DNA from 3 places in the Spirillospora sp. NPDC047418 genome. Region 3 is predicted to be linked to each of the others. Evidence: riboswitches for the same ligand, from Rfam matches in the RefSeq annotation. Region 3 holds a riboswitch; each other region holds the start of a gene.
The links. A riboswitch is a leader RNA that binds a small molecule or an ion and turns the genes downstream of it on or off. The one in region 3 is predicted to bind cyclic di-AMP.
Positions count from the first base shown of each region.

Region 1: linked by a shared signal. The riboswitch ahead of ABZ806_RS23205 (CHAP domain-containing protein) and the one ahead of ABZ806_RS31920 (NlpC/P60 family protein) in region 3 are both predicted to bind cyclic di-AMP.
Region 2: linked by a shared signal. The riboswitch ahead of ABZ806_RS22665 (C40 family peptidase) and the one ahead of ABZ806_RS31920 (NlpC/P60 family protein) in region 3 are both predicted to bind cyclic di-AMP.

Region 1 is NZ_JBEYTW010000038.1:4,197-11,847, forward strand. Features, by position in the region: gene ABZ806_RS23195 (DUF305 domain-containing protein) at 1-355, opposite strand, end outside; gene ABZ806_RS23200 (DUF6153 family protein) at 428-808, opposite strand; gene ABZ806_RS23205 (CHAP domain-containing protein) at 1,045-2,052, opposite strand; cyclic di-AMP (ydaO/yuaA leader) riboswitch at 2,054-2,200, opposite strand; gene ABZ806_RS23210 (C40 family peptidase) at 2,573-3,757, shown strand; gene ABZ806_RS23215 (DUF302 domain-containing protein) at 4,319-4,723, opposite strand; gene ABZ806_RS23220 (hypothetical protein) at 4,857-5,246, opposite strand; gene ABZ806_RS23225 (hypothetical protein) at 5,332-5,607, opposite strand; gene ABZ806_RS23230 (F510_1955 family glycosylhydrolase) at 5,699-6,595, opposite strand; gene ABZ806_RS23235 (multicopper oxidase family protein) at 6,609-7,651, opposite strand, start outside.
Region 2 is NZ_JBEYTW010000036.1:33,421-41,071, forward strand. Features, by position in the region: gene ABZ806_RS22655 (BlaI/MecI/CopY family transcriptional regulator) at 1-242, shown strand, start outside; gene ABZ806_RS22660 (M56 family metallopeptidase) at 247-1,182, shown strand; cyclic di-AMP (ydaO/yuaA leader) riboswitch at 1,286-1,434, shown strand; gene ABZ806_RS22665 (C40 family peptidase) at 1,438-2,481, shown strand; gene ABZ806_RS22670 (hypothetical protein) at 2,519-2,926, opposite strand; gene ABZ806_RS22675 (hypothetical protein) at 2,920-3,159, opposite strand; gene ABZ806_RS22680 (BlaI/MecI/CopY family transcriptional regulator) at 3,156-3,530, opposite strand; gene ABZ806_RS22685 (VldE C-terminal domain-containing protein) at 4,069-4,341, opposite strand; gene ABZ806_RS22690 (anti-sigma factor) at 4,422-5,144, opposite strand; gene ABZ806_RS22695 (sigma-70 family RNA polymerase sigma factor) at 5,141-5,716, opposite strand; partial or broken gene ABZ806_RS22700 (fasciclin domain-containing protein) at 5,722-5,868, shown strand; gene ABZ806_RS22705 (hypothetical protein) at 6,098-6,952, shown strand; gene pntB (Re/Si-specific NAD(P)(+) transhydrogenase subunit beta) at 6,998-7,651, opposite strand, start outside.
Region 3 is NZ_JBEYTW010000068.1:13,161-20,811, forward strand. Features, by position in the region: gene hpnH (adenosyl-hopene transferase HpnH) at 1-934, shown strand, start outside; gene ABZ806_RS31915 (SAM-dependent methyltransferase) at 999-1,805, shown strand; gene ABZ806_RS31920 (NlpC/P60 family protein) at 1,792-2,445, opposite strand; cyclic di-AMP (ydaO/yuaA leader) riboswitch at 2,453-2,591, opposite strand; gene ABZ806_RS31925 (acyl carrier protein) at 2,979-3,248, shown strand; gene ABZ806_RS31930 (beta-ketoacyl-[acyl-carrier-protein] synthase family protein) at 3,269-4,489, shown strand; gene ABZ806_RS31935 (beta-ketoacyl-[acyl-carrier-protein] synthase family protein) at 4,489-5,640, shown strand; gene ABZ806_RS31940 (beta-ketoacyl synthase N-terminal-like domain-containing protein) at 5,637-6,635, shown strand; gene ABZ806_RS31945 (alpha/beta fold hydrolase) at 6,632-7,393, shown strand; gene ABZ806_RS31950 (thioesterase family protein) at 7,390-7,651, shown strand, end outside.

The DNA.
Region 1 (7,651 bases), on a different contig from region 3:
CGGGCGAGGGCACCGACGCCCCCCAGCCGGTCAGCCAGGCGGACAGCTGCTTGATCTCCGGGTCCTGCGCCTTCTTGATCTCCGCGGCGAGCTGCTTCACCTCCGGAGACGAGGTGCGGATGGCGGCCAGGTCGGCCATCTCGATCGCCTGGCGGTGATGCGGGATCATCATCTGGGCGAACATGACGTCCTGGTCGTTGTGCTGCGTCTGCGAGCCGCCGTTGGACGGTGACGCGCTCGCCGGCATCGAGTGGCCGGACATCGGGGCCTTGGCGTTGTCGGAGTCGTTGTCGCCGCAGGCGGCCAGGCTGATCGCCAGGGCGGGGACGGCGACGAGCGCGAGTGCGCGCTTCATGGTGGTGGACCTTTCGTGTCGAGTGTCTGTGACTTCGGGGAGCCCGGCGCCCGCGAAGACGCCGCCGGTCTGTCACAGCCTCAGCACGCTCAGGCGGTACAGGGACGGCCTCGGTGGAGGCCGTCCTACGAGAAGGATTCGGATCCTGGTCAGGATCCGCCTCGCCACGATCACCGGCTCGCGCACGAACAGGGCGACGATCGCTCCGAGGAAGGAGATCATGGACAGTATCGCCAGGCAGACCTGACCGCCCGGATGATCCTGGTGATGATCACCGGGTTGGTCCTCGCCCGAGGATTGATGGACGGCTTTCGACGAGGATGGCGTCGCCTCGTGCCCGATGCTCATCGCCGTCAGCGGGACGCCCGCCGCTTCGGTGGGGCTCGGCGATGCCTGGAAGCCGTGCATCGCCAGGACGCAGAGCAACATGAGCAGGCCGAACGGCAGCTTCATGGCTTGCCCGCACCGTTCCGGTGACCGGTTCAGCTACCCCACCTGCCGTTCCATACCCCGTAGCGACCGTCCGCCCGGAAGACCGCCGGCCATTCCTCTCCCTGCGCTGCTCTGCCACGCCCATGGTAGCGAGGGATGGCCGGTGATCCGCCAAGGCGCCTCCCTGACCAGGACATACGTCTCCCGGCACGCTCCCGGCTCAATCGGGATCGCCTCGGTCAGAGGCCACGACTCGGTCATCGGCCACAACGACCGGCCATCGTGCGGTCGGAGGTGTTCGAGCGGATCGGCTCCAAATCGATGTAAAGGGTGTCCCAGAACGCCAGATCTTCGTCGTCCTGCAGTGTCGAGACCCGGCTCCAGAATTCGCGATCCTCTGCCTCGGCGGCGACGGCGGCCGAGATCACCGGCATGGCGGCGGTTCCGGCCTCGGACGCATCGAGGCCCGCCGGTGTGATGTCCGCGGGCAGTTCCACCGGCTGCTTGTGGTGCTTGCCGCGCTTCCGCACACGGATCGGCGGCTCCGCCGGAACGCGAGCAGCGATCGACTTGCCCGCCGCCAGCGCGGCCGTACCGCAGACCGCGATGGACAGCAGCCCTCCCAGCAGGACGTCCGGCTGGACGAGCGGCTGGTCGCCGGCCGCCTTCGGGCTCGCGCCCTGAGAGGTGACCGCCGTTTCGGGGCGCGTCGCCTCCGCGCCCTTGGACTCGGATGCGGGAGCCGCGTGCTTGGGGACGTAGTTCGTCTCGTCTTCGGTTCCCGGCAGCGGCTTGCCCGCCACTTTGACCTTGCCTGGGTAGCCGTAGCCGACGACGTCGCTGACGTCGCGCGTCTTCCGTTTGAGGTAGACGCCGTCGGTGTTGGCCTCGATCGTGCGCAGGGACGAGCCCTTGACGCTCTCCACCAGGCCGACATGGCTGATGGCGTCGATGTCCTTGGAGTCGGACCAGGCGAAGAACACCAGCGCACCCGGCTCGGGCTTGGTGCCCCACGCGTCCTTCTTCTTGAACCACTCGGCGTGCTGGATGGTGGAGGCGAACTCGCCCGCCCAGTCCTGTGTGTCGGTCTCGGTGGCGGCCCAGGCGAGGAACATGTCGCACCAGGGGGCGGTGGCGTAGTAGTCGTCACCGCCCTCGTAGGTCTTGCCGTACCAGTCGCCGTACTTCGTGTAGCCGCCGGCCTTCTCGCGGTATCCGAGTTCCTTCTTGGCTACTTCCAGCAGCTTCGCACCTACGGGATCCATCGGTTCTCCTTGACTCCGCCTGCCGGGTTAGCTGACGGGTTCGGGCCAGGAGCAGGCCCTACCGCGCGCGGCGGATTCACCCCAGGAACAGTGGGTCCCCGGCTCCCGCGGCGCTGGCGCGCCGATCGGGATTAGGCGGTCGGTCCGCGCCCCCCAGGCCGGGGAGTGGATCACGAACCGATTACGATGCAATGTAGTAGCACGTTCGCCGAGATGGCAACGCGAGGTCAAAGCCGACCACGGATCAGCTGCCTGCGGGCCGGTGTCTCCGCGCATCGTCGAGTGTCAGTACTGCCTGTTCAGGACGACTTGCATGCACCTGCCGACTTGTCGGGCGGACACGGCCAGTAGAGCTGAACCGGCCGTTCGCGGTCCGTCATAGCTACTATTGAAGGTAGTAGCCCTAGTTGATGTGCGGCTACTTGATCGTGGCCGGCGGCTGGCGTCGACGCAGCATGGCGGCTATCGTCACCTCCGACGCATCGTAGGAGATGGTACGCGAACCTTGCGGGAGGTCCGGGTGTTCAAGCCGAGCGGCCGCACGGTTCCCATAGTGATCGGCATTTCGGCGGTGACCACACTGACCGCGGACGTGGCGGTCCTGGCCGTCCGCTCGGCATCGCAAGCGCCTCCGGCCACGGTGGCGCAGGCCGGTGCGGCCCGGTTCCTGGCGGCGGGGCGTCCCGAACCGTCCTCAGCAGGGCTCGTCGCCCCCTTGACGTCGCGGCTCGCGCCGCACCTGCTCGTGGCCGCACCACGACCTCTCCCGCCCTCGGCGATCGCCAAGATCGCCGAGATGAAAGGCGTACGCGGAGTCGAGACGGTCGATGCGGCACAAGGCCGTCTCGCGGGCAAGTCCGTGACCGTCTTCGGCGTCGATCCTTCGACCTTCCGGCGCTACACACCGAAACCCACCGCGGAATCGGACGCGCTCTGGCGCAACGTCGCTGCAGGTGACATCGCGGTCTCCTTCGCACTGGGGACCGACGGCGGGGTGTCCCTCGGCAGCCAAGCGGCGCTCGACGGAACCGCTGGAAAGACCAGCCTCAGAGTCGGCGCGCTCGCCACGATGGGGATCGGTGAGGTCGACGCCGTGGTCTCGCGTCCAACCGCACGCACCCTGGGCATGGCGGAAGGCAATGCGCTGCTCATCAGCGCCGGGAAGCGCGACCTGACGAAGCTCACGCGGAGCGTGCGCAGGCTCGTACCGCGCGGGTCCAAGGTCGTATCCCTCGCCACCAAGAGCGGGACTTCCCCGGGCGCAGGTGCCCAGCTCCCGGACGCTCGCGGTCAGGTCTTGACCGCACTCCAGATCCGCACGGCGATCAAAGCGTCCGAGAGCAAGCTCGGGATGCCGTACGTCTGGGGCGGGGAGTCGGACGCCGAGGGCGGCTACGACTGCTCTGGAATCCTGCAGTATGCCTTCGGCAAGGCCGGTGTCCGGCTACCGCGGGTCGCCGACGACCAGGCGAAGGCCGGCTGGCGGATCCCGTTCGAGAAGGCCCGGCCCGGTGATCTGCTCACCTGGGCCCACGACCCCACCGCCCCGGGATACATCTCCCACATCGCGCTCTACCTCGGCGATGGAAAGATGCTCGCCGCACCGAGGCGCGGCACCGTCGTGCGCATCCAACCGGTCTACTTCAGGAACTTCCAAGGGGCGATCCGCATCAATCCGCGCCTCGCCGCCCGGCTGGCGGGCTGACAGGTTGGAATTGGATCTCACCCTGCCCAGCCGAGCTGGTCAGCGTTTCGAGCGCGGCCAGGATGCGCTAGGGGATTGGCGCTCAAGCGAAGAACCAGATGTGTATGGTCTCGGCATTAGCTCCCTGTTGCCGCCGGTGAGCGTCAGGTGGTGACCCTTTCATCGGCACGGGCCAGTGCGGAGGACGGCGAACAGCGGCAAGGAGCGGCCAGAGATGGGCGGTAACCACGCACACGGCAGTCACGCTCACGGCGGGCGGTCAGGGCTTCGCGGTCGGTGCGGATCGCGGTGCTGGCGGTCATTGTCCCGGTCGCGGTGGTGACGTTGGCGGCGGTGCTGTGGATGTGGCGGGACAAGCCCCCGGCGCCTGCCGGCGCGGGGCCGGCATTGAAGCCCGGCGGCCGACGACCGAACTCCCGCCGCCCTCGTGGCGAGGCGGGTCGAGCGCCCCTCTCCCATAGCGGCACGGCCGTCCCTCAGCGGCCGGAGTGACCCAAGGCTGCGGGCCGCTCCACCCAGCCTCGGCCTCAGTGCCGTGCCGGCGCCCACCCGTAGCGGACCTCACCCCTGCCCGGTTCGGCTGGTCAGCGTGTCGAGAGCGGCCTGGATCCGCTGTCCGGCCTCATCGGCGACCGGACGCAACTCGGGCCGCTCGGGGACGGCGACCATGACGCCTGGATCGAGCGGCAGCAGAGTCCCGCCCTCAGGCAGAGCGCGGACGACGACGTTGCACGGAAGCAGCAGACCGATCTCACGCTCGACGTCCAGAGCGCGGTGGGCGAGTTGGGGATTGCACGCACCAAGGATGAGGTAGTCCTCCATGTCCTCGCCGAGCTTGCTCTTAAGAGTGGCGCGGACGTCGATCTCGGTGAGCGTGCCGAATCCCTGGTCGGCGAAGGCTTCCTTCACCTGGGGAACTGCTTGGTCGTAGGGAAGGTCAAGGGTGGTGGTGCGCGCGTATTCCATGTCATTCGTCCACTGATGACGACCACGAATGCAGCATCCACCGGTGGCCAGCGGCTTGCTGCTGGTGAGCCGCGCCCGGGGGTGGGCGGTGCTACGTGCCCTCTGGCGTGACCACGGGTGGTTCCGACCGTCGTCAAGTTGTTGGATCGGCGTCGTCTTGCGGGAGAGGCAGTGTGCCGTGTGTGTCCTGCGCGTCGGCCACGGCCTCGCCGATGGGCACGAACTTGTGGGTGACCTGTGTGCCTTGAGCGATGACGCCGCTGGTGAGGACGGTGTTGCGGTGGCGCAGGGCCCCGTTGTCCCGGAGCAGGTCGTCAACGTCCCTTCTCGCTTTCGCCAGACGCTTCGTGAGTCGCAGGTGAACGAAGAGGCCGCCTATGGCGAGGCCGGGGATGAACCCGGCGAAGGAGGGCAGCCACAGCGTGGACGCCGCCGTAGCGATCATGGCGACCGTGGCCGCGATAACGCCGATGTGCTTCTCCAGCCAGTCCAGCGAGGCGTCGACGCGCCTGGGTATCTTCACCTCTCCGTCCTCTCTATGCGATGCATTACTAGGCCGGATCGTAGATGGGTTGGGTGTCTTGGTCGAGGGTGTTCGCTGCGACGACTCATCCCTGGCGGTCGAACCAGCCGAACCACCAGAGGCTGGAGACCGCCACGGCGATCCCCAGGATCAGGTAGAAGGGGCTGTGCCCGCCCGGAAGCATCCGAGTTCGCGTGAACTGTGTGAGCAGGTTAAGCACGATGGTCAGCAGCCCCAAAGTGGTAACGAGCCAGCCGATCCATCGATGCCAGGCGGGGCGGTAGCGGGTCGGCGCGCGGCGCGCCGCCGGTGGTCGGTACACCGCCTCGATCTTGGTCTGGCGCTTGGCTTTAGGGGACATGCGTCTCCCTCCCAATAATCTACTAAGGAGCATAGTAGTTTAATGGGCGGGTGCTGTGCCGCGGCGTCGGTGGACGCCGCGGCACAGATGTTCAGCGGGCGCCATAGAGGACGTTGAACGTCCGGCCGCCGTCCCGGGACTCGTACACGCTGCCGTCCTCGGCGGCAGCCAGCAGGTGCTGGGAGTCGACGGCGGTGAACGCGGCGGCCTGACCGCCGGGCAGTTGGCCCAGGCGTTGCCAGTCGCCGTCACCTGCCTTGACATGGATCTGCCCGTCCGGGGCCACGCCGATGAGCGTCTTGCCGCCCACCACGTCCACGTGCGTCAGGACGGGTGCGTCACTGACGGTCTTGAAGGAGCCTCCCGAGTCGTTGCTCTTCTGGAGGCCTTCGGGTGTGGCCGCATAGACCTCGTCGGGACGATCCTTGTATGCGCCGAGGTCGTTCACATCGAGGCGTTCGCCCAAAGTCCAGGTGCGCCCGTCGTCGCGACTGTGCCGCACGCTCTGGGTTTGGCTGTCGTAGGCGTAGAGGGTTTGTCCCGCTTGCTGGAGTGCGTGGAAATCGGCCTTCCCGGCTTCGGAGACCGTGGTCCACGTTTGTCCGGCGTCCGTGGACCGGATCAGGCCCAGATGCGGCGGGACGTCCTTCTTCTTCATATCGTCCATCGCCGGGTGACCGCTGGCGACGAACGTGCGAGGGCCGACGATCGTGAAGCCCATCGTGTCCTGCCGGTTCGTCCCCACCCGGCTGACCCGGTCGGGGGACTCGATCTTGAAAACGCCGAAGTGGGCTGCCACGTAGACGGATTTGTCAGCCGGGTCCATGGCGACGCCGTGAATGTGCCCGATCTGCGCCTCGGCGGAGGGAGCGGGGGCCTTGGCGTCATCGGCCTCGGCGCCGCACGCCGCCAGGACGATCGCGCCGGCGATCAGGGCCAGCGCATGGAGCGGGCGTACGGCACGGGTGCGCGGGAAGCGCAGGTTCATGTCGGCTCTCCGATCAGGCCTGGTAGCCGAGCAGGGTCATCATCCCGGACTCGGCGTGGTAGATGTTGTGGCAGTGGATCATCCACTTGCCGGGGTTGTCGGCGTCGAAGTCGACGTCCAGTGAACGGTTCGGGAGGACGATCGCGGTATCCTTGCGCACCCCGGTCGGTGCCACGGCGAAGGTGTGGCCGTGCAGGTGCATGGGGTGCCACATGGTGGTCCGGTTGACGAACGACAGCCGCACCCGCTCTCCCGAACGCACCGGGTACAGCTGCTTCGGGTCGTACTTGCGCCCGTTGATGGCCCAGTCGTACTTCATCATCCCGCCGGTCAACTCCAGGCGGACCGTCCGGTCCGGACGCCGGTCCTTGAGTTGCACCGCGTCGGCCGGGCGCAGGTCGCCATATCCGACGATCTTCTTTTGAAGCTCCCGGGGCCGGGCGTCCGCGGCGGGTGCCTCGGCGGCGGTGCTGGTGCGGAGGATGGCGCGGGCGACGGCCTTCTTGCCTTCGGCGAGGGCGGTCAGCGGGAACGCCCCTGACTTCACCGTGACGATTGCGTCGTAGCGTTCTCCCATCCCGAGCAGGAGCGCGTCGGTCTCGACGGGTCGCACGGGAAAGCCGTCCGTGTGGGTGACGGTCATGCGGTGCCCGCCCAGCGCCACCCGGAACGCGGTGTCGCCGCCGGCGTTGATGAACCTGATCCGGATGCGGTCGCCCGGCTTGGCGCGGAAGGTCTCCGGCTCCTTGGCCAGCCGGCCGTTGATCAGGAAGTACGGGTAGCGGACGTCACCCGCGTCGCCGCCCAGCAGCTCGCTCTCCGCGCCCATGAGCATGTGCCCGCCCACGCCGGACGAGCCGGGCGCGGGAGTCTCGGTCTGGTCGCCCATGTCCATGCCGGGCATGGCCGAGTGGTCGCCGCCGTCCATGCCCATGCCGCCCATGCCGCGGCTCAGCTCGGCGAGCACCTGCTCCGGGGTGCCGGTCACGTCGTCCAGCCAGTCGTCGAGGACCACGACCCATTCGGCGTCGTAGGACAGCGGCTCCCGGGGATCCT
Region 2 (7,651 bases), on a different contig from region 3:
CCGTGGCCGAAAGGCTCGCGCAGAAGGGCCTGCTGCGGCGCACACCGGACGGGACGGCCTTCCGTTACGCCCCCACCCGCGCGCGGGAGGAGTACGCGGTCGAGTTGATGCTCGACGCGCTCACCGAATCCGACGATCACGGGAGCATCCTGGCGAGGTTCGCCGAAGCCGTCCCGCCCGAGGACGCGCGCCACCTGCTGGACGCCCTGCGCCGGCGGACGTCCGACGACCAGGGGGCATGACGGCGTGATCTACCTCGTGATCAGCCTGGTGTCCACGGCGGTCCTGCTGGGCTGCCTGGCGGGGCCCGCCCTCGATCGACTCCGCCGCCCCGCCGCGCATCCGGGGATCGCCATCGCCTGCTGGTTCGCGGCGCTGGCCGGCACCTTCATCGCCGACATCGGGATCGTCGCGGTGGCGCTGCTGTCACCGCCGGCGCCCGGCCACGGTCTGCTGGAGTGGCTGCGCAACTGCCTGCCCCACCATGGTGACGAGGCGATCATCATGGCGGCCGCCGCGAGCCTGGCGCTGCTGACGGCCTGCTGTTCCAGGCTCGCCCGCAGCCTGCCGCGGCTCAGACGAGCCGTGCGGCACCGGCGCCGGCACTGGGAGATGCTCCGGCTCGTCGCCAAGGAGCATGGACGGCACGACGACGTACTCGTCCTCGACCACCCCATCCCCGTGGCGTATTCGCTGCCCGCCCGGGAGCGCGCGATCGTGGTCAGCACCGGCACGCAGGAGACCCTCACTCCCGAAGAGTTCGGCGCGGTTCTCGTCCATGAACGAACCCACCTGCGTCAGCGGCACCACACGATGCTGCTCATGCTCGACCTCGCCTACGCACTCCTGCCCTGGTTGCCGACTGTCCGCCGGGCGAAGAAGACCCTGCCACTGCTGCTGGAGATGGCCGCGGACGACGCGGCGGCCCGAGCCTGCGGCAGGCGCACGCTCGTCGACGCCCTGTGTCGGCTCGCGGCGACGCCGGGTGTGGCGGGCGCCCTCGGCGCCGCAGGGCCCTCCACGGGGGCGCTGACGGAGAGAGTGCTGCGACTGGAGTCCGCCGAGGTGGTGAAGCCGCGCCGGGTCGTCCGGGCGGCCGCCTCCGCCTTCGTTGCCGTCGCCGTCGCCACGCCCCTCCTGGTCGCCGCCGCGACCATCGTGCAGTTGTCCGACATCTGCTGAGACGGCCGAGGCGGTTTGTCGTATTCGGCCACTTGGGTGGCGAATGAGGCCACTATCTCCTACGCTCCGTAGGAGCCATCGTCCGGTGTCCCCGCCGGGGACAGCGGTGGCCACGCCGAATCCCGCGGCCCCACGCCGTCCGAGGAACCGGGGAACCGTTCTCCATCTGGGGTGAATCCGCTCACCATGAGCGGTAGGGCGACTCCGGCCCGAACCCGGCAGCTCACCCGGTAGGCGTACTGGAGAGGACAGTGCATGCAGCGACGAGCTGCCGGAGAGAGAAGGCCGATCCGCCGCCGGCTCATCACGGGCACGGCTTGGACGGCATCGATCGCCGTTTCCGCGACGCTCGTGGCTCCCCCGCCCGCCTGGGCCGAGCCCCAGCCGACCCGCAAAGAGCTGACCGCCCGGCAGAAGAAGCTCGCCGACGAGGCGGAGAAGCTCAGCGAGCAGTACAACGGGTTGCGCGTGCGCCTGCAGCAGGCGCAGCGTGCCGCCAAGGTGGCCGAGGGCAACGCCGTCCGCCAGAAGAAGGCGCTGGACGAGGCCCGGGATCGGATCGTCAAGCTCGCCGCGGACAGTTACAAGAACGGGCCGGCGGACCCGGCGGTCGCGTTCGCATCGGCGGACGACCCTCAGGCCGTGCTGGACAAGTCGGCCACGCTCCACTACTTCGCCCGCCAGGACAGCACTCGCGTCGCTCACCTGCTGCAGACGATGCAGTCCGCGGAACGATCCCGCAAGTCGGCCGAAGCGCGCGCGAAGCAGGTGCGCGAGCTCACCGGCGAGGCGAAGAAGAAGCGCAAGGAACTTCAGACCAAGCTGAAGAAGGTCGAAACCAAACTCGGTGTCGGCTCCGGCGCTCGCACCAACGCGGGTCCCGCCCCGAACGTGGATCCCGGAGGCGCCTCGGCCAAGGCCATGGGGGCGGTCAGAGCGGCCCTGAGCCAGCGCGGCGTTCCGTACTCGTGGGGCGGCGGCAACGCGTCCGGCCCGTCCTACGGCACCGCGCAGGGCGCCAACATCAAGGGCTTCGACTGCTCCGGACTGACCCTGTACGCCTACGCCCAGGTCGGCATTACCCTCCCCCACTACACCGGGAGCCAGTTCACCGCCGGCACACGTGTCTCGCAGAGCCACCTGAAGCCCGGTGACCTGGTCTTCTTCTACAGCGACCTGCACCACATGGGCCTGTACATCGGCAACGGCAAGATGGTCCACGCCCCGCAGACCGGCGACGTCGTCAAGATCAGCTCGATCTCCGGCCGCCCGTTCGCCGGCGGCGTCCGCGTGGCCTGACCACCGCCGCCCTGAGCGGCCCGGTACCGCGTCCCCGTCACCCACCCCTGGGGTGACGGGGACGTCCTTTGGCTGCCTCTCCTACAGCCTCCCCAGCTGGAGGTCTTGGGGGGCCGATGGCGACCAGTTCCGTAGCGACGCCCGGCTCGGTACGGGTCGCGCCGCTACATCGGGAAGTGGCAGTGGCGTTCAAGGAGAGCCGTGATGGCCGGGTTGGCGGCGAGTGCCAGCGGCAGCGTCGCAAGCAGAGCGCCGACGCCGCCGGTGAGACGTCCGGTACGGGACAGGGGGTCGTGAGGTGCGAGAAGGCGGGGAACGCACGGCCGAACGCGACGGCGAGGTTGATGGCGAGATCGCGGCGGCCCGCCAGATGCGCGCGTTCATGGGCGAGGACCGCGGACAACTGATCCTCAGGAAGCGGTTCGAGCGCCCCAGTGCTCAGCACGACACAGCGGTGGCGTCCGGGCAGGCCGCCAGGCCGTGCGGTGTCCGGACGATCGGCACCACCCGCATCAGGCCGGCGAGGACCACCGCCGCCATAACGGAAGCCCCGGCCGTCTGCCAGGCGAGTACGCCGAGCCGCGGGGCACGGTCGGCCCAGCCGCGGGCACGCATGAGCCGGGGCCCCAGGATTCCCAGTAGTGCCGCGTAGGCGAGGAGGGTGGCGGCCGCGGTCACGTGGTGTCCCGCGGCTGCACGACCTTGAGCGCCGCCTGCAAGGCCCTGCTCTCCTCCGGTGACAGGTCGGACAGGAAGTGCACGAGCGCGGCGGCCTGGTTGTTGCTGGTCGCGAGCGCCTCGCGCATGAGTTTGGCGGTGTAGCCCTCCCGCGAGGCCACCGCCTCGTACTCGTACGCACGCCCCACGCGCTTCCTGCGCAGCCACCCCTTCTTGTGCAGGTTGTCCATAACGGTCATCACCGTGGTGTAGGCGATCGACCGCTCGCGCTGGAGGTCTTCAAGGACCTCGCGGACGTTGGCCGGGCGGCCGTAGGACCACATCCGGTCCATCACCGCGGCCTCCAGGTCGCCGAAGCGCTGCCCGGCCATGATCTACCGCCTTCCGACGTCACGCCTGCTGGATCGGCTCCGCATACTACAGCCCATAGTAGGTCCCTCTCGCTGGCCCGCGCGGAGATCAGTTCGGCTCGGCGGTCCCCCAGAACTCCCCGGTGGCCGTCGTCTCGCGCAGAGTCTGGAGCGTCGAACGGGAGAACCAGCCGGCGCTGCGATCGATCCGTCCGCTCTCGTGGATCCCGAATCGTTCAGAAGCTGTCGGCGGGGGGGGCCGGCGGACCGCGTCCGGTCGGGCATCAGGTCGGCGACCGCCAGCCGTCCCCCGGACCTGAGCCAGATCTCGCCGCTGGGCGCGGCCGAGGCCGGTTCGGTGAGCATTTGGTGATGCCACTGCCCCGCCGTTCCGTCCGTCATGCGCTCGGCTTGCATCGTCGTCGTCCGCCCTCCATGGCATCTACTACCAGGCTTCGTAGATCGATGCATCAAGTAGGCGCGGAGGTGTCTGCACCGGTTCTGACCGCCAGAACGCGCTGCCAGAAGTCCGGCGGGCCGTCCAGCTCGTCGCCGCGCCTCAGTGACGTTCTTGGTGATCCGCCACACGCTGCCGGCGGTGGCGGTTCCGCGGCGAGGCGGTCGGCATCCTGCCGGCAATGCTCTCCATAAAGTCGCAGGCGCGTCCGGAGCCGTGGTCCTGCGGGTCTCCAGGGCGGTAGCAGCCAATCGTGGGGAACGGGCCGAACTTCTGGTCGATCTCCAGCATGATCTTGCGCATGCGGGGCGTGACGCCGGGCCGGCGCCGCTGTTCCTCCGCCTGGGCGAGCTGACCGTCTTTGGAGTCGGTCATTTTGCGTCCCGTCCGGCCGACTCTTCGCGGCGGTTCACGTCCATGGGACGGATCGCGAGGTGAGCGGAGGCTCCGCTCGTTCATCGCATCAGGGGGAGGGTGAGGAAGGGGGCGCCGGACGGGCGGGGGGAGCCGCCCGCGGGTTCGATGGTCATGCCGATCTGTTGGGCGTTGCCGAGCCCGGAGGCGATGATGGGCCGGGACGGGCGGCCGGCGGGCGGCCGCAGGACGCCGCCGGGGCGCGGGGCGGCGGAGGGGGCCAGGAACCACACCTGGTAGGTCTTCGCCGACGGCAGTTGCCTGAGCCGGGACGTGGTGATCACTGCCTTGTCCAGCGACCGGGACGACACGACGGTGACCGTGGCGTCGTCCTGGGTCCGGGTTGTGGAGGTCTGTGCGTCGGGGGCGGTCAGCACGGCGGCCAGCCGCCGGTTGAGGTCCTGCGCGTGTTCGGCGTCGCCGTGGAAGTGGGCGGCGGTGATGCCGCCGGCGAGGGCGAGGATCAGGCACGCCGCGGCGGCCAGCCAGCTCGGCCCGAGGCCCCGGGCGGAGGGAAGCCGCCGGGTGAGCCGGGGCGGCGACTGCCGGGTCCGGCTGATCTCGGCGAGCACCCGGTCGCGGAGTGCGGGCGGCGGTTGCCGGGACACGGCCAGCGCCAGCCGGGCGGTGGTCTCGCGCAGGCCTGCGGCCTGGTCGGCGCAGGCGGGGCAGCCGGGCAGATGGCGTTCGAACCGGCGCCGTTCGGTGTCGGACAGGGCGTCCAGGGCGTAGGCGCCGGCGAGGTCGTGCGGGTCGTGGGTCATGGCTGCACCCCCAGGCAGTCGCGCAGCCGGATCAGCCCGTCGCGCATCCGGGTCTTGACGGCGGCGAGGCCGACGCCGAGCAGTTCGGCGACCTCCCGGTAGGTGTAGCCGCCGTAGTAGGCCAGCGCGATCGACTCGCGCTGGGTGTCGGTGAGGCCGCGCGGGCAGCGGTGCACCTCCTGGTGCTCCAACCGCGTGCCGGCCTGTTCGGCGACCTGGTCGTAGTCCGGGCCGGGGGCGCCGGCGCGCTGCTCGCGGTCGCGGCTCGCCTGGGCGGAGCGGACCCGGTCGATCGCGCGGCGGTGCGCCATCGTCAGCGCCCACGCGGTCGCGTCGCCCTTGTCCGGCCGGTAGTGCGAGGTCGCCGCGGGCGACCAGGACGAGCAGTTCGCCGAGGTCCGGGACGACGGGGGCGCGCCGCGTCCGCTCGATGGATCCTCCAGCACGGCCGCGCCCGCGACCGGCAAGCCGTTCGGTCCGGCGTGCTCGGCCGTCCCCGCCCCCGGCAAGGGCGGGATCCCCGAGGCCACGCTCGACAAGGTCATGGCCGACAGGGAGACGGTGAAGATCATCCTGGAGCCTCACGACCTTGCAGGGCGGCACGCTGACCACCAGCGGCTCGGGCGAGTCCTCCACGGTCGGCAAGGACAACGCCAACGTGGTGTGCGGCAACGTCCAGACCGCCAACGCCACCGTCTACATCATCGACTCCGTCCTGATGCCGCCCCCAAGTAACCCCGCGAACGGCCGGTGGACGGTCAGGACCCACGGGGCGGAGGGAAGACCGGCCGTCCACCGCGCCTCCACCCGCCGAAACCCCCGATGGCGCAGACCGCCCCCAGCAGCGGACTCCGGGGTTGGGGAACCCGCCGTCGAGGACGGTGACGAACCGGGACGGAGGGCGGCGCGTCTAAGCCCGAAAGGTAGATGATCAACGAACGGGGAGGGATTCGATGTCATCCCCGGCGAGGACAGCTCTGGCGGCCTGCTGGCTGATCGGGTTGGTGGTGGTCGCGGGATGCCAGGATGGCAACCCGGTCACCTCCAAGACCGGCACCGCGAGTCCGTCCTCGGTCAGCCCCTCGACACCGCCGTTCGCCGGCGCGGACGATGGCGGTCAATTGCGGATCGTGGAAAAGGGCTTCTCCCGGTTCAACAAGGTTCTGGATGAAGGCGATAAGGACCCGATCGTGTCCTATGGCCTGGTGGTGGAGAACACCAGCCGCCGCATGATCGCTGTTTCGAGTGTGGACATCGAGCCTCTGAACCAGAGAGGCGAGAAGATCCGGGGCCAGGCGGGGGTCCTGCTGCCGCCCGTCCTGCCCGGCCAGCGCTCCGGCGGAGGCTTCTACAGCAGCATGCTCGGTGTTCAGACCACGTTGAAGGACGAGCCCATCGCCGAGATTCGACTCAAGGTCCGCACGCAGTGGTGGCCGCTGGAGAGCTCGATCCGCGACCTGGAGGGCAAGATGATGAACGGCAAGGTCGCGCCGCTGAACGCGAGCAAGGTCAGGGTCGAGCCGCAACGGAAGCACCCCACACGCAAGATGCTGTCCTTCACCGTCCAGTCCGGTTACGACAAGCCGGTGCGGGGAAGCGCCATGGCGGTCCTGCGGAGCTCCAGCGGCGCGATCATCGGAGGCACATCCGGCTGGAGCAGCCAGCCCAGCCCCAGCCTCTACTCGCCCGGGCGCTCCACGGGCAAGATCAAAATGAGGTGGACGCTGCCCGGCACCGATCACTCCAGGACCCAGGTGTACCTCTGCCCGGTCGAGTGCGCGAACGTCTACAACTCGCTCGGAGGGTGAGGGGCGCCCGGCCTTCGGCCGCTCACCCTGCGGGCGTCCCCCGGGTCAGCCGACAGGTGTGAGGTGTTCGAGGGCGCGGAGGATGCCGTCGACTTGTTCCTTGGCGTCGCCGAAGAGCATGTGGGTGTTGTCGCGGAAGAAGAGCGGGTTCTGGACGCCGGCGTACCCGGTGGCCATGGAGCGTTTGAACACGATGACCTGCCGGGCGTTCCAGACCTCCAGGACGGGCATGCCGGCGATGGGGCTCGCGGGGTCCTCTTCGGCGGCCGGGTTGACGATGTCGTTGGCGCCGATCACCAGGACCACGTCGGTGGCGCCGAAGTCGTCGTTGATCTCGTCCATCTCCAGCACCAGGTCGTAGGGCACCTTTGCCTCGGCGAGCAGGACGTTCATGTGGCCGGGGAGGCGGCCGGCGACCGGGTGGATGCCGAACCTGACCTGGGCGCCGAGGTCGCGCAGCCGCGCGGTCAGCGCGGCGACGGGGGCCTGTGCCTGGGCGACGGCCATGCCGTAGCCGGGAATGATGATCACCGAGGAGGCCGCGGTGAGCGCCTCGGCGGCCTCCGCGGCGGTGATCTCCCGGTGCCGGCCGTGGTCGGCGCCGGACGCGGCGGGCGCCTCGAGGCCGAACCCGCCGGCGATGACCGACAGGAACGAGCGGTTCATCGCCCTGCACATGATGGCCGACAGGTAGGCGCC
Region 3 (7,651 bases):
GAAGTTCCCTCTGATCGTGGAACTGGAGCCGCTTTTCGCGTGCAATCTGTCCTGCGCGGGCTGCGGAAAGATCCAGCACCCCGCCGACACGCTGAAAAGGCGCATGCCCGTCGAGCAGGCCGTCGCCGCGATCGAGGAATGCGGCGCGCCGATGGTCTCCATCGCGGGCGGCGAGCCGCTTATGCACCCGAAGATCCACGAGATCGTGAACGAGCTCGTGAAGCGCAAGAAGTTCGTCTTCCTGTGCACGAACGCGGTGCTCATTCCGCGGCATATCGACAAGTTCAAGCCGTCGCCGTACTTCGCGTGGGCCGTGCACATCGACGGCCTCCGGGAACGGCACGACGAGTCGGTCTGCAAGGAGGGCGTCTTCGACGACGCGGTCGCCGCCGTCAAGGAGTGCAAGCGGCGCGGCTTCCGGGTCACCACCAACACGACGATCTTCAATACGGACACCCCGCAGAGCGTCATCGACGTCATGAACTACCTCAATGACGATCTGCGGGTCGACGAGATGATGATCTCGCCGGGGTACGCCTACGACAAGGCGCCCGACCAGGAGCACTTCCTCGGCGTCCAGGAGACCCGCGAACTGTTCAGCAAGGCGTTCGCGGACGGGAACCGCAAGCGGTGGCGCCTCAACCACTCGCCGCTGTTCCTGGACTTCCTGGAGGGCAAGGTCGACTTCCCCTGCACGGCGTGGGCGATCCCGTCCTACTCGCTGTTCGGGTGGCAGCGTCCCTGCTACCTGATGTCGGACGGCTACACCCAGTCCTACAAGGAACTCCTGGAGGAGACCGACTGGGAGTCCTACGGCCGGGGCCGCGACCCGCGCTGCGCGAACTGCATGGCGCACTGCGGCTACGAGCCCACGGCGGTCATGGCCACGGTCGGCTCGCTGAAGGAGTCCCTGCGGGCCATGCGCGACACCTGACCGGAACGCCCGGAGAGTCGGGTTTTCACCCACTCTCCGGGCGCCGATGATCTACCATCCGGTCATGGCGGACGAGTGGCCCCCGGCCGAACTTGACTTCGACAAGCCCACCATCGCGCGCGCCTACGACGCGCTCCTCGGCGGCAAGGACAACTTCGCCGCCGACCGCGCCCTGGCCGACCAGACGGCCGAGCTGATCCCCGGCCTGCGCGAATCCGCGGTCGAGAACCGCAAGGTCCTCGTCCGCGGCGTCCGCTACCTGGCGCGCGAGGCCGGCATGGACCAGTTCCTCGACCTCGGCAGCGGGCTGCCCACCCTGGAGAACACCCATGAGGTGGCCCAGCGCGAGAACCCCGGGGCCCGGGTCGTCTACGTCGACATCGACCCTCTGGTCGCCGTCCACGGCCGCGCGCTGCTGGCCAGCAACGACGCCACGAGGGTGATGACCGGCGACGTCCGCGACCCGGCGGCCGTGCTGGCGGACCCCGCCGTCGAGGGCTTCCTCGACTTCTCCCGCCCGGCCGTGGTCATGATGGTCGGGATGCTGCACTACCTCTCCCCGGACGTCGTCGACGGCGTCGTCTCCGCCTACCGCGACGTCCTGGTCCCGGGCAGCCACCTCTTCATGACGTCCCTCGTGGACACGGGCCTGCCCCAGCAGCAGGAGCTGGCCCGCATCACACGTGAGAACCTCGAAGAGGGGTGGGCGCGCACGCCCGCCGAGGTCGAGGCCCAGTTCGGTGACTTCGAACTGGTCGACCCCGGCGTGACGTACACGGCCCTGTGGCGTCCCGACACTCCCGTCGACCCGGACGACCTCGCTCCGGGCGAGCAGCTGGGAGTGGCCGGGATCGCCCTCAGGCGTCGCTGAGCTTGACCGGCCGGTAGGCCTTGTACTCGCTGCCGGACGACAGGCCGTAGTCGCGCGTCCGGTAGTCGGTGCCGTAGCGGCCCCGCTGCTCGTACGCCCAGTACGACGTGTGCCGGCTGTTGGCCCACTTCTCGAAGATGACGACGTGCCTCGTCGTGTTGGTGCCCTCGGCGTCCATGACGAGGTCGCCCTTCTTCAACTCGGACATCGAGATGCGCTCGGTGAACCGCGAGGACGTCAGCCCGACCGTGTTCGGTCCCGGCTTCGGCAGCCCCAGCGTCATGGCGACGAAGCCGGAGCAGTCGGTCCGGTAGCCCTCGTGGTAGTCGGACTGGCTGTAGCGCACCCGCTGGTCGCTGTGCGGGTTCCAGGTCTTGGCCCGCGAGATGACCTGCGACCGTTCGTCCGGGTCGGACTTGGCGGAGTCTGGCTTGTCGGACTTTCTGGATTCGCTGGGGTCGGCCGCCCGCGGCTTCGGGACGGTGTGGACGGCGGTGACCGATGTGCCGGTCTCCTCTGGTGACTTCGCCGCCTGGACGGTCGTGGCGGCCACGCCGAACACGGCGAGACCGATCAGTGCGCCGTTGGCGCGGGGGCTCAGCCCGAACGGACCCGGGCGTTTGCTGTGCTTGCCTTTCAAGGGGGGCTCCTTCTTCCATAAGCCGCCTACCGGGTTAGCTGACGGGTTCGGACGTGGAAGTCGCCCTACGGCCTGGAACGGCCGATTCACCCCAGTGAGGGTGGGTCCCCGGCTCCGCGCGACGGCGGACTCGGCGGTTGCCGCTGCGCTGTGCGGAGCGGCGTTGCTGTTGTCGCCCACCGGCTGTGCCGGGTGGGACAAGAGCGCCTGGTGGGCGCCTTGGCGGGGGCCAAGCTACTCACATCACCAAGAGAAGGCAAACCCCCGCAAAATCAAACCCGCAGCTCAGGCGCCTCCCGAACCGCGGGAAACCCCCTGCCGCAGGGCCCTGCGGCCCCCTCGCGGAGCGGCCCGCCGCACCGCCCCCCGCGACCGCCCGGCCGCCGCCCGGCCACCGTCCCGCGACCGCCCCGGACCGCCGGGCGGACCCTGCGGCCGGGGCCCCGGCCGGCTCGGCCGTATAGGAAACGTATAGCGGCGGATCGCACGCTCTGCGGGACTGATGAACCGGTGCGGGAAATGGCGGAGGTGACATGTCCGGCTCGAATTTCACGGCGGTCCTGGACGGCGAGGGAAAGGGTCAGATCAAGGAGATCGTGTGCGAGATCCTTGAGATAGATCCGAACGAGATCACCGACGGGAGCCTTTTCAAGGAGGACCACGGCGCCGACTCGCTGCGCGCCATCGAGATCCTGGCCGCGCTGGAGCGCACGTTCCGGGTGACCATCGACCAGGCGGCGCTGGACCAGATGGTGAACCTCGACGGGGTCTACTCCGTCGTGGCCGACGCCGCCCGGGAATGAGCCGGGCGATGGGCCGGGCGATGGAGCGTGTGGTGGTCACCGGTCTCGGGCCGGTGACCAGCATCGGCACCGGCGTCGCGGAGTTCGCCGCCGGCCTGCGCGCCGGGCGCAGCGGCGCCAAGCCGATCACCGCGTTCGACACCGCCGGGTTCGCGCACGCCGGCGGATGCGAGATCGACGACTTCCGGCCCGGCGACTGGATCACCGAGACCCGGCTGGACGAGCTGGGCAGGGCCGCCCGGTTCTCCGTCGCGGCGGCGCGGATGGCGGTCGCGGACGCCGGCCTCGGGCCGGCGGAGCTGCGGGCCCGGCGGGTCCTGGTGTCGATGGGGACCACCGACGGCGAGTCCCGCGACCTCGACCACCTGGTGGAGAGCGAGCTCGACGGGGAGACCGGCGCGTTCGATCCGGTGATCGCGCGGCGGGTCGGCGCGGTGCGGCTGTCGTCGGCGATCACGGCCGAGCTCGGGCTCACCGATGTCGAGGCCGCGACGCTGCCCACGGCGTGCGCGGCGGGCAACTACGCCGTGGGGAGCGGGTTCGACGCCATCCGCTGCGGGGACGCCGAGATCGCCCTGGTCGGCGGGGCGGACGCGGTCTGCCGCAAGACCTTCACCGGGTTCTACCGGCTCGGCACCATCGCCCCGGAGGTCTGCCGGCCGTTCGACAAGGACCGCAAGGGCATCCTCACTGGGGAGGGCGCGGGCGTCCTGGTCCTGGAGAGCCTGGAGTCCGCGCTCGCCCGGGGTGCGCGGATCCACGCCGAGGTGCTGGGCTACGGGCTGTCGTGCGACGCCCGCCACCCGGTCGCCCCGGACCGCGACGGGATCACCCGCTGCATCGAGCTGGCCCACCGCAACGCCGGGATCGACCCGGCGGACGTGGACTTCATCTCGGCGCACGGCACCGGGACGAAGGCCAACGACGTCACCGAGACCGGCGCGATCCGGCAGGTGTTCGGTGACCGGCCCCCGCCGACCGTGTCGATCAAGGCGATGATCGGGCACACGATGGGCGGGGCCAGCGCCATCGCGGCGGTGGCGTGCGCGCTGGCGCTGCGCGAGGGGTTCATCCCGCCGACCATCAACCACGTCGAGACCGACCCCGAGTGCGGCATCGACTGCGTCCCGAACCGGGCGCGCCCGGCGGACCTGCGGATCGCGCAGAACAACGCGCTCGCGTTCGGCGGGAACAACGCCGTGCTCGTCCTCGGCCGGGCCCCCGCCGCCGGAGCCGCCTGATGGGCTGGATCATCACGGGCATGGGCGCCGTCGCCGCGACCGGCGGCGACGTGGCCGGGTTCTTCGGCGCGCTGTGCGCCGGCCGCAGCGCGCACGCCCCGCTGCGCGGCTTCGACCCGACCCGCTACCGGGCCCGGAACGCCTACGAGATCGACGACCGCCCGGCGTCCGGGGACGTCCCGCTGCGGGCGAGCCGGTGGCTGGAGCGGGCGGTGGCCGCCGCGCTGCGCGACGCCGGGATGGGCGAGCGGCTCGGCGACGTCCCGGTGCTGGTCGGCACCACCCTGCGGGAACTGCGCTCGGTCGAGCTGAGCTGGCGCGACGGCGTCCCGTTCGACCCGGCGGACCTGCACTTCGGCGCCGTCCTCGGACGCCGGTTCGGCGCGACCCGCACCTACACCGTGGCCAACGCGTGCGCGGCGTCGCTCTACGCGCTCGGCCTCGGCACCGACCTGCTGGAGCTGGGCGAGTGCGACACGGTCGTGGTCGCCGGAGTCGACACGATCACCGAGAGCACCTACGGGCTGCTGGACCGCTGCTACCCCGAGGCGCCGGACCGGATCCGCCCGTTCGACCGGGACCGCCGCGGGATGCTGCAGGGCGAGGGCGCCGCCGCCGTCGTGCTGCGCCGCGCCGCCGACGGCCCCGGCCCGGCCGGGCGGCGGCACGCCACCGTCCGCGGGGTCGCGGTCAACTGCGACGCCGCGCACCCGTCCGCGCCGGACGCCGGGAGCATCGGCGCCGCGATCCGCGAGGCGCACGAGCGGTCCGGGGTGCGGCCCGCGGACATAGACCTGGTCATGCTGCACGGCACCGGCACGCCGCTGAACGACGAGGCCGAGGCGGGTGCGCTGGCCGAGGTGTTCGGGACGGCCGCGGGCCGCCCCCACATGACGGCCGTGAAGTCCATGACCGGGCACACGGCGGGGGCGTCCGGGCTGCACAGCCTGGTCGCCGGGGTGGAGGCGATGCGGACCGGCACCGTCCCGCCGACCGTGCATCTGGACGACCCGATCGACGAGGTGGCGGGGTTCCGCCTGGTGCGGGGCGCCGCCGCGCACACCACGGGGCTGTCGGTCGCCCAGGTCGACTCGTTCGGGTTCGGCGGCCTCAACGCCGTCGCCATCGTGGAGAGGGCGGTCCGGTCATGAACGCGCCGGCCATGGACGTACCGGCCGACGACCTGGTGGTCACGGGCACCGGTCTCGCGCTGCGGGGCGTCGGCGAACCCCGCCGGCTGCTCGCGCCGCACCCGCCGCCCGGCGACGGTGACGACCCCGTCGCCCGGCTCACCGGGCGCGGGCTGCGCTACCGCGACCGGGCGACCCGGCTCGCGATGTGCGCCGCGCGGGACGCGCTGGCCGCCGCCGGGCTCGTCCGCCCGCCGGGGACGCCGGGCGATCTGACGGTGCCGGCGCACCGGGCCGGCGTTGTGGCCAGCACCAACTACGGCAACGTCGACACCGTCTGCGACACGGTCACGACCATCGCCAAGGAGACCTACACGGGCACCAGCCCCATGGCGCTCCCGGCGACCGCGAGCAACGTCGTGGCGTCCTGGGTCGCGATCACCCACGGCCTGCACGGCGCCAACCTGACGCTGTGCAACGGGGAGACCTCGGGGCTGGACGCCGTGCACTGGGCCCGGCAGCTGGTGGCCGCGGGCCGCGTCGGCTGGGTGCTGGTCATCGGCGTCGAGCCGGTGAACCCGCCCGTCCGCCACCTGGCGACCGGCGGGACGGGCACCGATGCCAGGCTGCTGGACGGCGCGGCGGCCCTCGTCGTGGAGACGGCCGGGTCCGCCCGGGAACGCGGCGCGCCCGCGCTCGCCGCCATCGGCCCCTACGCGCGGAAGGGCACGTGGCACGAGGCGGTCGCCGCCGTGCGCGGTCCCGGCGCGGAGCCGGTCGGGCTGTGGTGCGCGCCCGGCGGCACCGTCCCGCCGCACGCGCTGGACCCGGCTCAGACCTGCGACCTCACCGCGACGCTGGGGGAGTGCTCGGGGGCCCTCGGCGTGCTCCAGGCGGTCGCCGGGACCGCGTGGCTGCACGGCGGCGGTTCCGCCGACGTCCTGGCCACGGCCGGGACCGGACGGGACGGCGGCGCGGACGCGTCGGCCGCGCTGATCCTGCGGGCCGCGCGGTGAGCGGCGGCCTGCTCCTGCTGCACGGGCTGGCCGGCGGCCGGCTCGCCTGGAGACCGCTGCGGGAACGGCTGCCCGCGGGCCTGCCGGTGCGGGCGCCCGAACTGCCCTGGTCGGCGGCGGCGCCCCGCTGGGACCACCGGGCCGATCCGCTCCGCGTCGCCGCCGCCGCGATGGCGGCGGTCCCCGGCGGCGTGCCGGACGCCGTCGTCGCGCACTCCTACGCGGCCAACGTCCTGCTGTCGCTCCTCGCGGACCGGGCGCGCCCGCGCCCCTCCGCCGTCGTCCTCGTCGCGCCGTTCTACCGGGCGTCGGAACAGGACTTCGAGTGGGCGACGATGACCCGCTACATGGCCGGGTTCCTGCCGCTGATCGACGAGGGCCTGCGGGTCGGCTCCGCCGGCCGGCTGACCCCCGAGGTGCGGGAGAGCATGGCGCTGCGGGTGCGCGACCGGCTCGGCCCCTACGGCTGGATCCGCTTCTTCGACGCCTACCTGCGCACGCCGTTCCTCGACACCGCGGCCGTCGACCTGCCGGTGCTGATCGTCGGCGGCGAGCAGGACCCGGCGGCCCGCCCGCAGGACGCGCGGGCGCTGGCGGCCGCCCTGCCCGACTGCCGCCTCGAACTGCTGGACGGGTGCGGCCACAACGCCATGATCGAGCACCCCGACCGCTTCGCCGCGGTGGTGCGCGAGTTCCTGTCCCGCTTCCTGCCGATCCCGACCACGACCCCGATCCGCGAGCAACCGGAGCCGATATGACCATCACCGAAGCAGCCGGAGGCGCCGCCCGCCCGGCCGGGCCCCTCGCGCGGCCCACCGAACTGGAGATCCGCCCCCGCTACGAGGGGTCGAACATCTGTACCTGGATCGGGTTCAAGCACGTCAACTACATGGTCGAGGAGGCCGTCCTCGAACACCTGCGGCGGCGCGGGGCACCGGCCGGCGAGCTGTACGAGCGGTACGGCCTCTGCGTGGACATCGCCGACATCGACACCCGCATCCTGCACGCCTTCCACA